Regions from separate parts of the Streptomyces sp. NPDC002566 genome, predicted to be linked through region 2. Evidence: riboswitches for the same ligand, from Rfam matches in the RefSeq annotation. Region 2 holds a riboswitch; each other region holds the start of a gene.
What was found. A riboswitch is a leader RNA that binds a small molecule or an ion and turns the genes downstream of it on or off. The one in region 2 is predicted to bind thiamine pyrophosphate.
Positions count from the first base shown of each region.

Region 1: another riboswitch for thiamine pyrophosphate. It lies ahead of ACFYXA_RS31180 (thiamine ABC transporter substrate binding subunit); the one in region 2 lies ahead of thiC (phosphomethylpyrimidine synthase ThiC).
Region 3: another riboswitch for thiamine pyrophosphate. It lies ahead of thiO (glycine oxidase ThiO); the one in region 2 lies ahead of thiC (phosphomethylpyrimidine synthase ThiC).

Region 1 is NZ_JBIARD010000009.1:183,146-187,300, reverse strand. It holds gene ACFYXA_RS31185 (ABC transporter permease) at 1-1,431, opposite strand, end outside; gene ACFYXA_RS31180 (thiamine ABC transporter substrate binding subunit) at 1,476-2,576, opposite strand; TPP riboswitch at 2,656-2,761, opposite strand; gene rlmN (23S rRNA (adenine(2503)-C(2))-methyltransferase RlmN) at 2,789-3,895, opposite strand; gene ACFYXA_RS31170 (phosphatidate cytidylyltransferase) at 4,067-4,155, opposite strand, start outside.
Region 2 is NZ_JBIARD010000006.1:186,284-190,438, reverse strand. It holds gene ACFYXA_RS25020 (YibE/F family protein) at 93-1,661, opposite strand; TPP riboswitch at 1,734-1,922, shown strand; gene thiC (phosphomethylpyrimidine synthase ThiC) at 1,915-3,729, shown strand; gene ACFYXA_RS25010 (hypothetical protein) at 3,787-4,155, opposite strand, start outside.
Region 3 is NZ_JBIARD010000003.1:377,238-381,392, forward strand. It holds gene ACFYXA_RS14475 (Rv2175c family DNA-binding protein) at 1-76, opposite strand, end outside; gene ACFYXA_RS14480 (NAD(P)/FAD-dependent oxidoreductase) at 150-1,346, opposite strand; gene ACFYXA_RS14485 (hypothetical protein) at 1,424-1,774, opposite strand; TPP riboswitch at 1,827-1,938, shown strand; gene thiO (glycine oxidase ThiO) at 1,936-3,099, shown strand; gene thiS (sulfur carrier protein ThiS) at 3,096-3,296, shown strand; gene ACFYXA_RS14500 (thiazole synthase) at 3,300-4,094, shown strand.

The sequences.
Region 1 (4,155 bases), on a different contig from region 2:
GATGAACACCGTCGCCCCGAACTCCCCGAGCGACACCGCGAAGGCGAACCCGGCGGCGACCAGCAACGCCCGCCGCACCAGCGGCAGATCGACCTCCCGCCACACCCGCCACGGCGACGCCCCCAGCACGGCGGCCGCCTCCCGCAGCCGTACGTCCACCGCCCGCAGCACCGGCAGCATGGTCCGCACGACGAACGGCACGCCGACCAGCGCCTGCGCGAGCGGCACCAGCATCCACGTGCCGCGCAGGTCGAGCGGGGGCTCGTCGAGCGCGATGAGGAAACCGAAGCCGACGGTCACCGCCGAGACGCCCAGCGGCAGCATCAGCAGCGCGTCGAAGCCGCGGACGAGGCGTCCGGCGTCCCGCCGGGTGAGCGCCGCCGCGGCCAGGCCGCCGATCAGCACCGCGATCGCGGTCGCGGCGACGGCGTACTCCAGCGAGTTGCCGACCGCCTCGATCGGCGGGACCAGGAAGACGTTGCCGTCGTCACGGGTCAGCGCCCGGTAGTAGGCGAAGTCCGGCGCGTCCAGCGAGCGCTGCACCAGCACGGCGAGCGGCAGCACCAGCAGCACGGCGACGCTCGTCAGCACCCCGCCGAGCAGCGCCCACTGCCCCGCCCCGCGGGGCCGCCGCGCGGTCAGCTTCGCGTCCACCAGCCGCAGCGCGCTCTCCCGCCGCCGCACCGTCCAGGCGTGCACGGCGAGGATCGCGCCGACGGCCAGGAACTGCACGAGGGTCAGGACGGCGGCCGTGGACAGGTCGAAGATCTCCGAGGTCTGCCGGTAGATCTCCACCTCCAGCGTGGAGAACGTGGGCCCGCCGAGGATCTGGACCACGCCGAAGGAGGTGAAGGTGAACAGGAAGACCATCAGCGCGGCGGCGGCCACCGCGGGCCCGAGGGCGGGCAGGGTGACCGTGCGCCAGGCCCGCAGCCGGGAGGCGCCGAGCAGCCGCGCGGCCTCCTCCTGACGGGGGTCGAGCTGCGCCCACAGCCCGCCCACGGTCCGTACGACGACCGCGTAGTTGAAGAAGACGTGGGCGAGCAGGATGGCCCACACCGTGGTGTCCAGCCGTACGCCCCACAGCTCGTCGAGCAGCCCGCCCCGCCCGACGAGCGCCAGGAACGCCGTGCCGACGACGACCGTCGGCAGCACGAAGGGAACGGTGACGACGGCCCGCAGCACCTCCTTGCCCGGGAAGGAGAAGCGGGCGAAGACATACGCCCCCGGCAGCGCCACCAGCAGGGTGAGCGCGGTGGAGGCGAGCGCCTGCCAGGCGGTGAACCACAGGACGTGCCGGATGTCGGACTGCCCGAGCACGTCGAGGAGACGGCCGAAGCGCCATGCGCCGTCGACGTCGAGCCCGCGCGCGACGATCGCGGCGACGGGCCAGGCGAAGAAGACCCCGAAGAACGCGACGGGCAGGGCCATGAGCCCGAGCCGCGCCGCGTTCCCCGAACGCCTCCTGGCCGGGGCTACTTCAGTACGAGAGAGGTCCACGACTTGACCCACTGGTCGCGGTTCTCGGCGATCTTCGCCGGGTCCATGGTCTCGGGGTCCTTGGCGGCGGGCCCGTACTTCGTGAACTCGGCGGGCACGGCGGCGCCCTTGACCACCGGGTAGACGAACATGTTGAGCGGCATGTCCTGCTGGAACTCCTTCGACAGCAGGAAGTCGATCAGCGCCTTGCCGCCCGCGCTGTTCTTCGCGTTGCTCAGCAGCCCCGCGAACTCGACCTGCCGGAAGCAGGTGCCGGCCGCGACGCCGGTCGGGGCGGTGGCGGGCTTGGGATCGGCGTAGATCACCTCGGCGGGCGGCGAGGAGGCGTAGGAGACGACGAGCGGCCGGTCGGCGCCGGCCTTCCGGCCGCCGGCCGAACCGGAGAACTCCTGGTTGTAGGCCTGCTCCCAGCCGTCGACGACCTTCACGCCGTTGGCCCGGAGCTTCTTCCAGTAGCCCTCCCAGCCGCCGTCGCCGTAGCGCGCGGCGGTGCCCAGCAGGAAGCCGAGGCCGGGCGAGGAGGTGGAGACGTTCTCGGTGACCAGTAGGTTCTTGTAGGCGGGCTTGACCAGGTCGTCGAAGGAGGCGGGCGGGGCCAGGTCGTGGTCGGCGAAGTACTTCTTGTCGTAGTTGACGCAGATGTCGCCGTGGTCGACGGGGGTGACCCGGTGCTTGTCCGCGTCGAGCCGGTACTCGGCGCCGACCTGGTCGAGGCCCTTGGCCTCGTACGGCTGGAACAGGTCGTTGTCGAGGGCGCGGGAGAGCAGGGTGTTGTCGACGCCGAAGAAGACGTCGCCCTGCGGGTTGTCCTTGGTGAGGATCGCCTTGTTGACGGCCTGCCCGGCGTCGCCGTCCTCCAGGACGCGCACCTTGTACCCGGACCGCTTCTCGAAGTCGGCGAGCACCTTCTTGGAGACGGACCACGAGCTGTGGCTGACGAGGGTGACGGTCTTCGACCCGCCGCCGGACCCGGCGTCGCCGCCCGATCCGCTGTCGCCGGACGACGACGAACCGCACGCCGACAGCGTGACGAGACCGAGGCCCACGGCCGCGGCCACGAACGTCCTGGTGTGCACTGGATTCCTCCTGGGGTTGGCCAGGAGAAGACGCGGCCCTGCCCGGGGTCCGCCAACGGGCCCGGGCAGGGCGCAACAGCTCGAGTGATGACCGAACTTCCTACCCAGAATGACCTGGGCGAGGTTCAGAGGGTCTGCGGCCGGTGCCGCACTCTCAGCGCTGTGGCGCTCCCCTGTCGGAATACGAAGATATGAACTTGTCCGGGAACAGACTACCGCTCGGTGGCCGCGAGCTGGCCACAGGCTCCGTCGATCTCCTGGCCCCGGGTGTCCCGGATGGTGACGGGCACGCCGTGCGCCGCGATCGCCTCGACGAACGCCTTCTCGTCCTCGGGCCGGGACGCGGTCCACTTGGACCCGGGCGTCGGGTTGAGCGGGATGAGGTTGACGTGCACGGGCCGGCCCTTGAGCATCCGGCCGAGCCGGTCGCCGCGCCAGGCCTGGTCGTTGATGTCGCGGATCAGCGCGTACTCGATGGACAGGCGCCGCCCGGACCGCTCGGCGTACTCGAACCCGGCGTCGAGCACCTCGCGCACCTTCCACCGCGTGTTCACGGGGACGAGGGTGTCGCGCAGCTCGTCGTCGGGGGCGTGCAGCGAGATGGCGAGACGGCACTTGAAGCCCTCGTCGGTGAACCGGTGGATGGCCGGCACCAGCCCGACGGTGGACACGGTGATCCCGCGCTGCGACAGCCCGAGCCCGTCGGGGGTGGGGTCGGTGAGCGCGCGGATGGCGCCGACGACCCGCTTGTAGTTGGCGAGGGGCTCGCCCATGCCCATGAAGACGATGTTGGACAGGCGGGCCGGCCCGCCGGGGACCTCCCCGTCGCGCAGCGCGCGCATCCCGTCCACGATCTGGTGCACGATCTCGGCGGTGGACAGGTTCCGGTCGAGACCGGCCTGCCCGGTCGCGCAGAACGGGCAGTTCATCCCGCAGCCGGCCTGCGAGCTGATGCACATGGTCACCCGGTCGGGGTAGCGCATCAGCACCGACTCCACGAGCGTCCCGTCGAACAGCCGCCACAGCGTCTTGCGGGTCGTGCCCTGGTCCGTCGACAGATGCCGCACGACGGTCATCAGCTCGGGAAGCAACGCCTCCCGCAGCTTCTCCCGCGCCCCGGCGGGGATGTCGGTCCACTCCGCCGGCTCGTGCGCGTACCGCGCGAAGTAGTGCTGCGACAGCTGCTTCGCCCGAAACGGCTTCTCACCGATCTCCGCCACCGCCTCCTTCCGCTCGGCGGGCGAGAGATCAGCAAGATGCCGCGGCGGCTTCTTGGCTCCACGGGGGGCGACGAATGTGAGTTCTCCGGGCTTAGGCATGGCTGTACCAGTGTCGCAGATCATCGCCGGGGGCCCGGGCCGGAACGGGGTGGGGGTGGTCACCCCCGGGTGCCGAGTGTCAGCGTTGGCCGGCCTCGGACGCCCCAGGGATATCGCGACGGGCCCCCGTCCGGGAGGACGAGGGCCCGTGTGTCGGCCGGGGCGGGGTGGTCAGGTGGCGCCTACGAAGATCACCAGGAGGAGCCAGACCACCGGGGCCGTCGGCAGGAGGGAGTCCAGGCGGTCCATGATGCCGCCGT
Region 2 (4,155 bases):
CGGGGAGGGGCTCTGCAGGAACGTTCACTCAGGGCGGTACGGGGCTCGGATGCCGAAGGCGCGCGGATGACGTGCCGGGCGACCGGCCCCGGTCAGCGCTTGCGGCGCCGGCCCTTGCCGCTGCGAGCAGCCGCAGGCGACGTTCCCGCGGTCGCGGTGGCCGGCCCTGAAGACCTCGCGTCCGGGACCGCCTTGCCCACAGAAGCCGGTCCGGGCCGGTCGGCCGAGACAACGAGGGCCGCGAGCGCGGTCGTCACCGGGACCGAGGCGACCAGGCCGATCGAGCCCACCAGCGTGCGCACGATCTCCTCGGCGACCAGCTCACTGTTGGCGACCGTGCCGACGCTGCTCTGCGCGATCGAGAAGAGCAGCAGCAGCGGCAGCGCGGCACCGGCGTAGGCGAGTACGAGGGTGTTGACCACGGACGCGATGTGGTCACGGCCGATGCGGATGCCGGCCCGGTACAGCGCGCGCCAGCCCATCGACGGGTTGGCCTCGTGCAGTTCCCAGACCGCGGAGGTCTGCGTGACCGTCACGTCGTCCAGGACGCCGAGCGAACCGATGATGATGCCGGCGAGCAACAGACCGCTCATGTCGATCGAGGGATACAGGCCGTGGATCAGCCCGGTGTTGTCGTCCGTGTTGCCCGTCAGAGCGGCCCAGTCGACGAACCAGGACCCGAGCACGCCGATCAGCAGCAGGGAGATGAGCGTGCCGAGGACGGCCACGGAGGTGCGGGCCGACAGACCGTGGCACAGGTAGAGCGCGATCAGCATGATGGCGCTCGACCCGACGACCGCGACGGCCAGGGGGTTCGACCCCTGCAGGATGGCGGGTAGGACGAAGAAGTTGAGCACCAGGAAACTGATGGCCAGCGCGACCAGCGCCATGACGCCCCGCAGCCGCCCGACGATCACCACGGCGACCGCGAAGATCCCGGCGAGCAGTCCCATCGGCAGCTTGCGGTTGATGTCGGTGACCGAGTACTGCAGGTCCTTCGGCGCGGAGGGCTCGTAGGCGACCACGACCTTCTGCCCCTGTTCCAGCTGCCGTGTCTGGTCCGGCTGGACGATCTCCGTGAACGTACGGCCCTTGTCCTTGCCGGTGTCCACCCGGATCGTGGCCCGTTTGCAGGTTCCCTTCGCCTGCTGTTCGGCGGAGGAGCCCTCGGCCGTGGAGGTGTCTCCGGTCGGGGGCACGCCCGAGGCGTTCACCGAGGAACAGCTCAGGCTCTCGATCTTGGTGACCGTCGCCTGGTGGGTCTGCCGGTCGAAGCCCACCCCGGTGCGCTCGTGCGGTGGGGCGCCGCCGGGCCACAGCACGACGAGCCCGGCGAGCACGGCCACCGCGAACGGGATCAGGACGGCGGCGATGACCTTGCGCAGATGCCGGGAGACGGGGGCAGCCGGCCCGTGGCTGTGACTGTGCGAATGCCCATGTCCACCGCCCGGCCCGTGGCCTCCCGCACCGTGACTGCCCGCGCCGTGATCACCTGGCCCGTGGCCGCCGGGTCCGTGGCCGCCGGGTCCGTGATGGTCCCGCCGGTGGTCGTCTTGACGGTGACGGTCCCGTCCGCGGTCGTCGTCCGGTCCCGGCCCGCCGCCGCCCGGACGGCGAGGCTGTTCCGGTGGCGGATACGGAGGCTGGTGAGTCGTGGTCACCGACCGATCATCGCAAGAACCGCTGGGGCCCACTGTTCACCGCGCCACACATGCCGCTAGCGTGGAGGCACCTTTTGTACACGCGGGAGCTCGGAGCACCGGGCTGAGAGGGCGCTGACCTCCGTCTTCGCGATGTTTCACGTGGAACGTCACCAACACGAGTGATGACTCACACGAAACGTCGGCAGACGGCAATCGCTGCGTCGACCGCTGAACCTGTTACCGGGTAATGCCGGCGTAGGGAGTAGGTCTCATGACCAACAAGGACGCACGCACGCCTGCCTCCACGCAGATCTCCACCGAGGTCTCCGTCGACGGGGAGGCCGGAAAGTCCATCGGCTGGCACAAGGCGTACGTCGAGGGCAGCCGCCCCGACCTGCGGGTACCGGTCCGCCAAGTGCACCTCACCAACGGCGATTCGGTCACGCTGTACGACACCTCCGGTCCGTACACCGATCCGCACGTCGACACCGATGTCCGCCGGGGACTGCCTCCGCTGCGGGAGAACTGGATCATCGCCCGGGGCGACACCGAGGAGTACGCGGGCCGCCCCGTCCGCCCCGAGGACGACGGGGTCAAGCACACCTCGCCGCGCGGTGGTCTGCGCAACCTCGACGCGGTCTTCCCGGGGCGGCCGCGGCTGCCGCGTCGAGCCCGGGCCGGCGAGGCGGCCACCCAACTCGCCTATGCCCGGCGGGGAGAGATCACGCCAGAGATGGAGTACGTGGCCATCCGGGAGAACGTGGCACCGGAGGTCGTCCGCGAGGAGATCGCAGCGGGTCGCGCGGTGCTGCCCGCCAACGTCAACCACCCGGAAATCGAGCCGATGATCATCGGCAAGAGGTTCCTGGTGAAGGTCAACGCCAACATCGGCAACTCGGCGGTGACGTCCTCCATCGAGGAGGAGGTCGAGAAGATGACCTGGGCGACCCGGTGGGGCGCCGACACCGTCATGGACCTGTCCACCGGCCGGAACATCCACACCACCCGCGAGTGGGTGCTGCGCAACTCCCCCGTACCCATCGGCACGGTGCCGCTCTACCAGGCGCTGGAGAAGGTCGACGGCAAGGCCGAGGAACTGACCTGGGAGATCTACAAGGACACGGTCATCGAGCAGGCCGAGCAGGGGGTGGACTACATGACCGTCCACGCGGGCGTCCGTCTCCCGTATGTCCCCCTGACGGCGAACCGCAAGACCGGGATCGTCTCCCGCGGCGGTTCGATCATGGCCGCGTGGTGTCTGGCCCACCACAAGGAATCGTTTCTGTACGAGAACTTCGAGGAGCTCTGCGAGATCCTCGCGGCCTACGACGTCACGTACTCGCTGGGCGACGGTCTGCGTCCCGGCTCGATCGCGGACGCCAACGACGCCGCGCAGTTCGCGGAGTTGAGGACGCTCGGGGAACTCAACCGGATCGCGAAGCGTTTCCATGTACAGACGATGATCGAGGGCCCGGGCCACGTCCCGATGCACAAGATCAAGGAGAACATCGACCTTCAGCAGGAGATCTGTGATGAAGCTCCGTTCTATACGCTCGGCCCGCTGACGACGGACGTCGCCCCGGCGTACGACCACATCACGTCCGGCATCGGCGCCGCGATGATCGCCTGGTGGGGCACGGCCATGCTCTGCTACGTCACGCCCAAGGAGCACCTGGGCCTGCCCAACCGGGACGACGTCAAGACCGGCGTCATCACCTACAAGATCGCCGCCCATGCGGCCGACCTCGCCAAGGGGCACCCCGGAGCCCAGGAGTGGGACGACGCCCTGTCCGACGCCCGTTTCGAGTTCCGCTGGGAGGACCAGTTCAACCTGGCCCTCGACCCGGACACGGCCCGTGAGTTCCACGACGAGACGCTGCCGGCGGAGCCGGCCAAGACGGCTCACTTCTGCTCGATGTGCGGGCCGAAGTTCTGCTCGATGAAGATCAGCCAGAGCATCACCGAGCGGTTCGGCGGTGGGTCGGCGGAGGGAGCGACACCGGAGGAGATAACGGAGGGGATGCTGCAGAAGTCGAAGGAGTTCGCGGCGAGCGGCAACCGGGTGTACCTCCCCATGGCGGACTGAGGCAGCACAGGCCGACATAGGCCGGCTTGCGCTCCCGTCGGGGCGCAAGCCGGAGGCCTATTCCGGCTGGTGCTCCGGGCCTCCGAAGTCCGGGCTGGTGTAGTCCGGGCTCGAGTAGCTCGGGCGCGGGCCGGCCGCAGGGCCGTCGTCGGGACTGGTGAAGCCCGGGCGGTCGTAACCGATCTTCGGCAGGCGGCCGCCGAGGGCCGGCGGGGTCGGTGCGGGATGTTCGGCGTCGGCCGCGGCGGGATCGGCGAGAGCCTCGCGCAGGAACGGCACGATGCCCCGTGCCAGCAGGGCTTCCCGCCAGGCCTCCTTCGCGCGGTCCACCTCCTCGCTGCGTTCGCCGTACCGGCCGGCCTCCAGGGAGGGCCGGTTGCGCAGGGCGGTGAGCAGGAGCCCGACGGTGGCGACGAGAATCGCGGC
Region 3 (4,155 bases), on a different contig from region 2:
CGAGCATCTCTGCGATGTCGGGCAGGGTGAGCCAGGCGGGGACGAGAGCATCGATCTTTGCGTCAATCTCGGTCACGGGGTCAAGGGTAGGCGCTCGGGCCGGGTGGCCGCGATCGCTCCCCTGCCCTGACGCCGTACTCCCGGGGAGATCAGGCGGTCGCGTTCTTCAGCGGACGCGACGGGTCGGCCAGCGCGTCGGCGTCCATACGGCTGCCCGCCTCGATCAGCCGTCTGCCCTGCGCCAGGTCGCGTGGGCGGCCCACGGCCAGCAGGGCGACCAGGCGCCCGTCGCGCAGCCAGCACACGCTCCAGGCAGGTCCCGCCGGGTCGCCGCGCCACACCATGCGGTCGGCGGCGCCGTGGTGGCCGGCGTACTGGACGAAGCGGCCGAACTGCTCCGACCAGAAGTACGGCACCGGGTCGTAGGTCTCCAGGGGCTCCCCGGTGGGCTCGCCGAGGATGTTGGCGGCGACCGTGCGCGGACCCTGGAGGGCGTTGTCCCAGTGGTGGACGAGGAGCCGCTCGCCGTAGCGCGCCGACGGGAAGGAGGCGCAGTCGCCGACCGCGTACACGTCCGGCACGCTGGTGCGCAGATGGGAGTCGGCGAGGATCTCGCCGTGCGCGCCGAGCTCGATGCCCGAACCGGACAGCCAGGCGGTCGCGGGGCGGGCGCCGATGCCGACCACGACGGCGCCGGCGGGCAGCCGCGAGCCGTCGTCGAGGACGACCTCGCCGGGTTCGACGCGCTCCACGCGCGCGCGGGTGCGCAGTTCGGCGCCGCTGTCGGCGTACCAGCCGGCCATCGGGGCGGCGACCTCGGCGGGCAGCGCGCCCGCGAGCGGCCGGTCGGCGGCCTCGACGACGGTGACGGCGCAGCCGGCGTCGCGGGCGGCGGTGGCGAACTCCGCGCCGATCCAGCCGGCGCCGACGACCACGACGTCGTGCTGCCGGGCGAGGACGGGCCGCAGCCGTTCGGCGTCGTCCAGGGTGCGCAGCAGATGGACGCCGGGCACGCCCTCGGCGCCGGGCAGCCGGATCGGTTCGGCGCCGGTGGCGAGGACCAGGACGTCGTAGGGGACCGGGCCGGCCTCGGTGTCCAGGACGTGTTCGGCGGGGCGCACGCCGAGCGCCTCGCTGCCGAGCCGCAGGCCGATGCCGAGGCCCTCGAAGTCGACGTCGAAGGCGGAGCCCTCGGCCTTGCCGAGCAGGACCGCCTTGGACAGCGGCGGCCGGTCGTAGGGCTGGTGGGGTTCGGCGCCGATCAGCGTCACCGTCCCGTCGAAGCCCTGCTCGCGCAGGGCGACCGCGGTCTGCACCCCGGCCATGCCCGCGCCGACGACGACCACGCGCCGCCCGGCCGTACCGACTTCGTCCCGTCTCTGCTCGCTCACCTGATCACCTTAGACAACTGACGGATTGTCAGTCAGCCGTCGTGCTCCGTGACCTGCTCCACAACGCTCGTCCCGCTGCCGGGCTGCGACTCCCACTCCCATGTCTCGTCGAGGCGGACCCGGCCGTCGGCCAGCTCCACCACCGTCGACACGCAGTGCCCCGAGGACGTCGTCCCGTCCTGCTTGAGCTGTACGTACCGGAAGTCGAGCCGGTCCCCGGCACGGGTACCCACCAGATGCCCTCTCACGACGTCGCCGCCCGCGTAGTCGGCCCAGATCACACCGTCGCTCTCGTGGTACGTGAAGCGGGTGCGGGTGCCGACCTGGCCGGGGGCCTGGTCGGCGACGGGGGCGAGGACGAGACCGTCGAGCGAGGGCGGCACGGGGTGGGACTCCCTTACTGAGACATGCGGGGCCGGGCTAGGGTGGCCAACCTAGAGCACTCGCGGGAGCCCGGACGCACCGGGCTGAGAGGGAGGCTGGCGGCCTCCGACCGTACGAACCTGATCCGGGTCATGCCGGCGAAGGGAGGGGCTGGACGCCCATGTCCGCACGTACGTCAGACGTCCTCGTCGTCGGGGGCGGAATCATCGGTCTGGTCACGGCGTGGCGGGCCGCGCAGCGCGGTCTGGTCACGGCGGTGGTGGATCCCGAGCCGGGCGGCGGGGCCGCGCGGGTGGCGGCCGGGATGCTGGCCGCCGTCACCGAACTGCACCACGGCGAGCAGACGCTGCTCGGCCTGAACGTGGAATCGGCGCGCCGCTACCCGGAGTTCGCGGCCGAGCTGAGCGACCTCACCGGGCACGACCTCGGCTACCGGCGCTCGGGCACCCTCGCGGTGGCGCTGGACGCCGACGACCGGGCCCATCTGCGGGAACTGCACGCCCTGCAACAGCAGTCGGGGCTCACGTCACAGTGGCTGTCGGGGCGCGAGTGCCGGCGCCTGGAGCCGATGCTCGCGCCGGGCGTGCGCGGCGGGCTGCGCGTGGACGGCGACCACCAGATCGACCCGCGGCGGCTCGCGGGGGCGCTGGTGGCCGCGTGCGAGCGGGCGGGCGTGGTCTTCCACCGCCGCTGGGCCGAGCGGCTGTCCGTGGGGGGCGGCCGGGCCGGCGGGGTGGTCACGGACGACGGGACGGCGCTGAAGGCGGGCCAGGTGGTGCTCGCGGGCGGAAGTCTGAGCGGGCGGCTCGCGGGTGTGCCGCGGGAGCTGCTGCCGCCGGTGCGGCCGGTGAAGGGGCAGGTGCTGCGGCTGACCGTGCCGCCCCGGTACGCACCGTTCCTGAGCCGCACGGTACGGGCCGTGGTGCGCGGCAGCGACGTCTACCTGGTGCCGCGGGAGAACGGCGAGCTGGTCGTCGGCGCGACGAGCGAGGAGCTGGGCTGGGACACGACGGTGACGGCGGGCGGCGTCTACGAGCTGCTGCGCGACGCCCACGAGCTGATCCCCGGGATCAGTGAACTGCCCCTGACGGAGACGCGCGCGGGGCTGCGTCCCGCGTCGCCGGACAACGCGCCCCTGCTCGGGCCGAGCGGCCTGGACGGGCTGCTGCTGGCCACCGGTCACCACCGCAACGGCGTGCTGCTCACGCCGGTGACCGGGGACGTGCTGGCGCATGTCCTGACCACGGGTGAACTGCCCGACCTGGCCCGCCCGTTCACACCCCGGCGCTTCGGCGCCGCCGCACTCTCGGAGCAGCCCGCATGAACATCCACGTCAACGGCGAGCGGCGGGAGGTGGCCGCCGGAACCGCGCTCGACGCCGTCGTACGGTCCCTGACGGCGGCGCCCTCCGGGGTGGCGGCCGCGCTGAACGAGACCGTCGTCCCGCGCGCGCGGTGGTCGGCCACGGCCCTCGCCGAGGGGGACCGTGTGGAAGTCCTCACGGCCGTCCAGGGAGGCTGAGCCATGGCTGACGATCCCCTCGTCCTCGGCGGTACGACGCTGTCGTCCCGGCTGATCATGGGCACGGGCGGCGCGCCCAGCCTGGAGGTGCTGGAGCGGGCGCTGGTCGCGTCCGGGACCGAGCTGACGACGGTCGCGATGCGCCGGGTGGACCCCTCGGTGCACGGGTCGGTGCTGTCGGTGCTCGACCGGCTCGGGATACGGGTGCTGCCGAACACGGCGGGGTGCTACACAGCCGGGGAGGCGGTGCTGACGGCGCGGCTGGCGCGGGAGGCGCTGGGGACGGACCTGGTGAAGCTGGAGGTCATCGCGGACGAGCGTACGCTGCTGCCGGATCCGGTGGAGCTGCTCGACGCGGCGGAGACGCTGGTCGACGACGGGTTCACGGTGCTGCCTTACACCAACGACGATCCGGTGCTGGCGCGGAAGCTGGAGGACGTGGGGTGCGCGGCGGTGATGCCGCTGGGGTCGCCGATCGGGTCCGGGCTCGGGATCCGCAATCCGCACAACTTCCAGCTGATCGTCGAGCACGCGGGGGTGCCGGTGATTCTGGACGCGGGGGCCGGTACGGCGTCGGATGTGGCGCTGGCGATGGAGCTGGGGTGTGCGGGGGTGATGCTGGCGTCGGCGGTGACGCGGGCGGCGGATCCCGAGCGGATGGCTCGTGCGATGCGGGCGGGGGTGGAGGCGGGGCGGCTCGCGCGGCTGGCGGGGCGGATTCCCCGGCGGTACTTCGCTGCGGCGTCTTCTCCTCCGGAGGGGTTGGCCGTGCTCGACCCTGAGCGTCCTGCGTTCTGACCGTGGGGACGGTCCCGTTTCCTTCTCTCCCACCCGCGCACCGCCCGTTCACCGTCAGGAG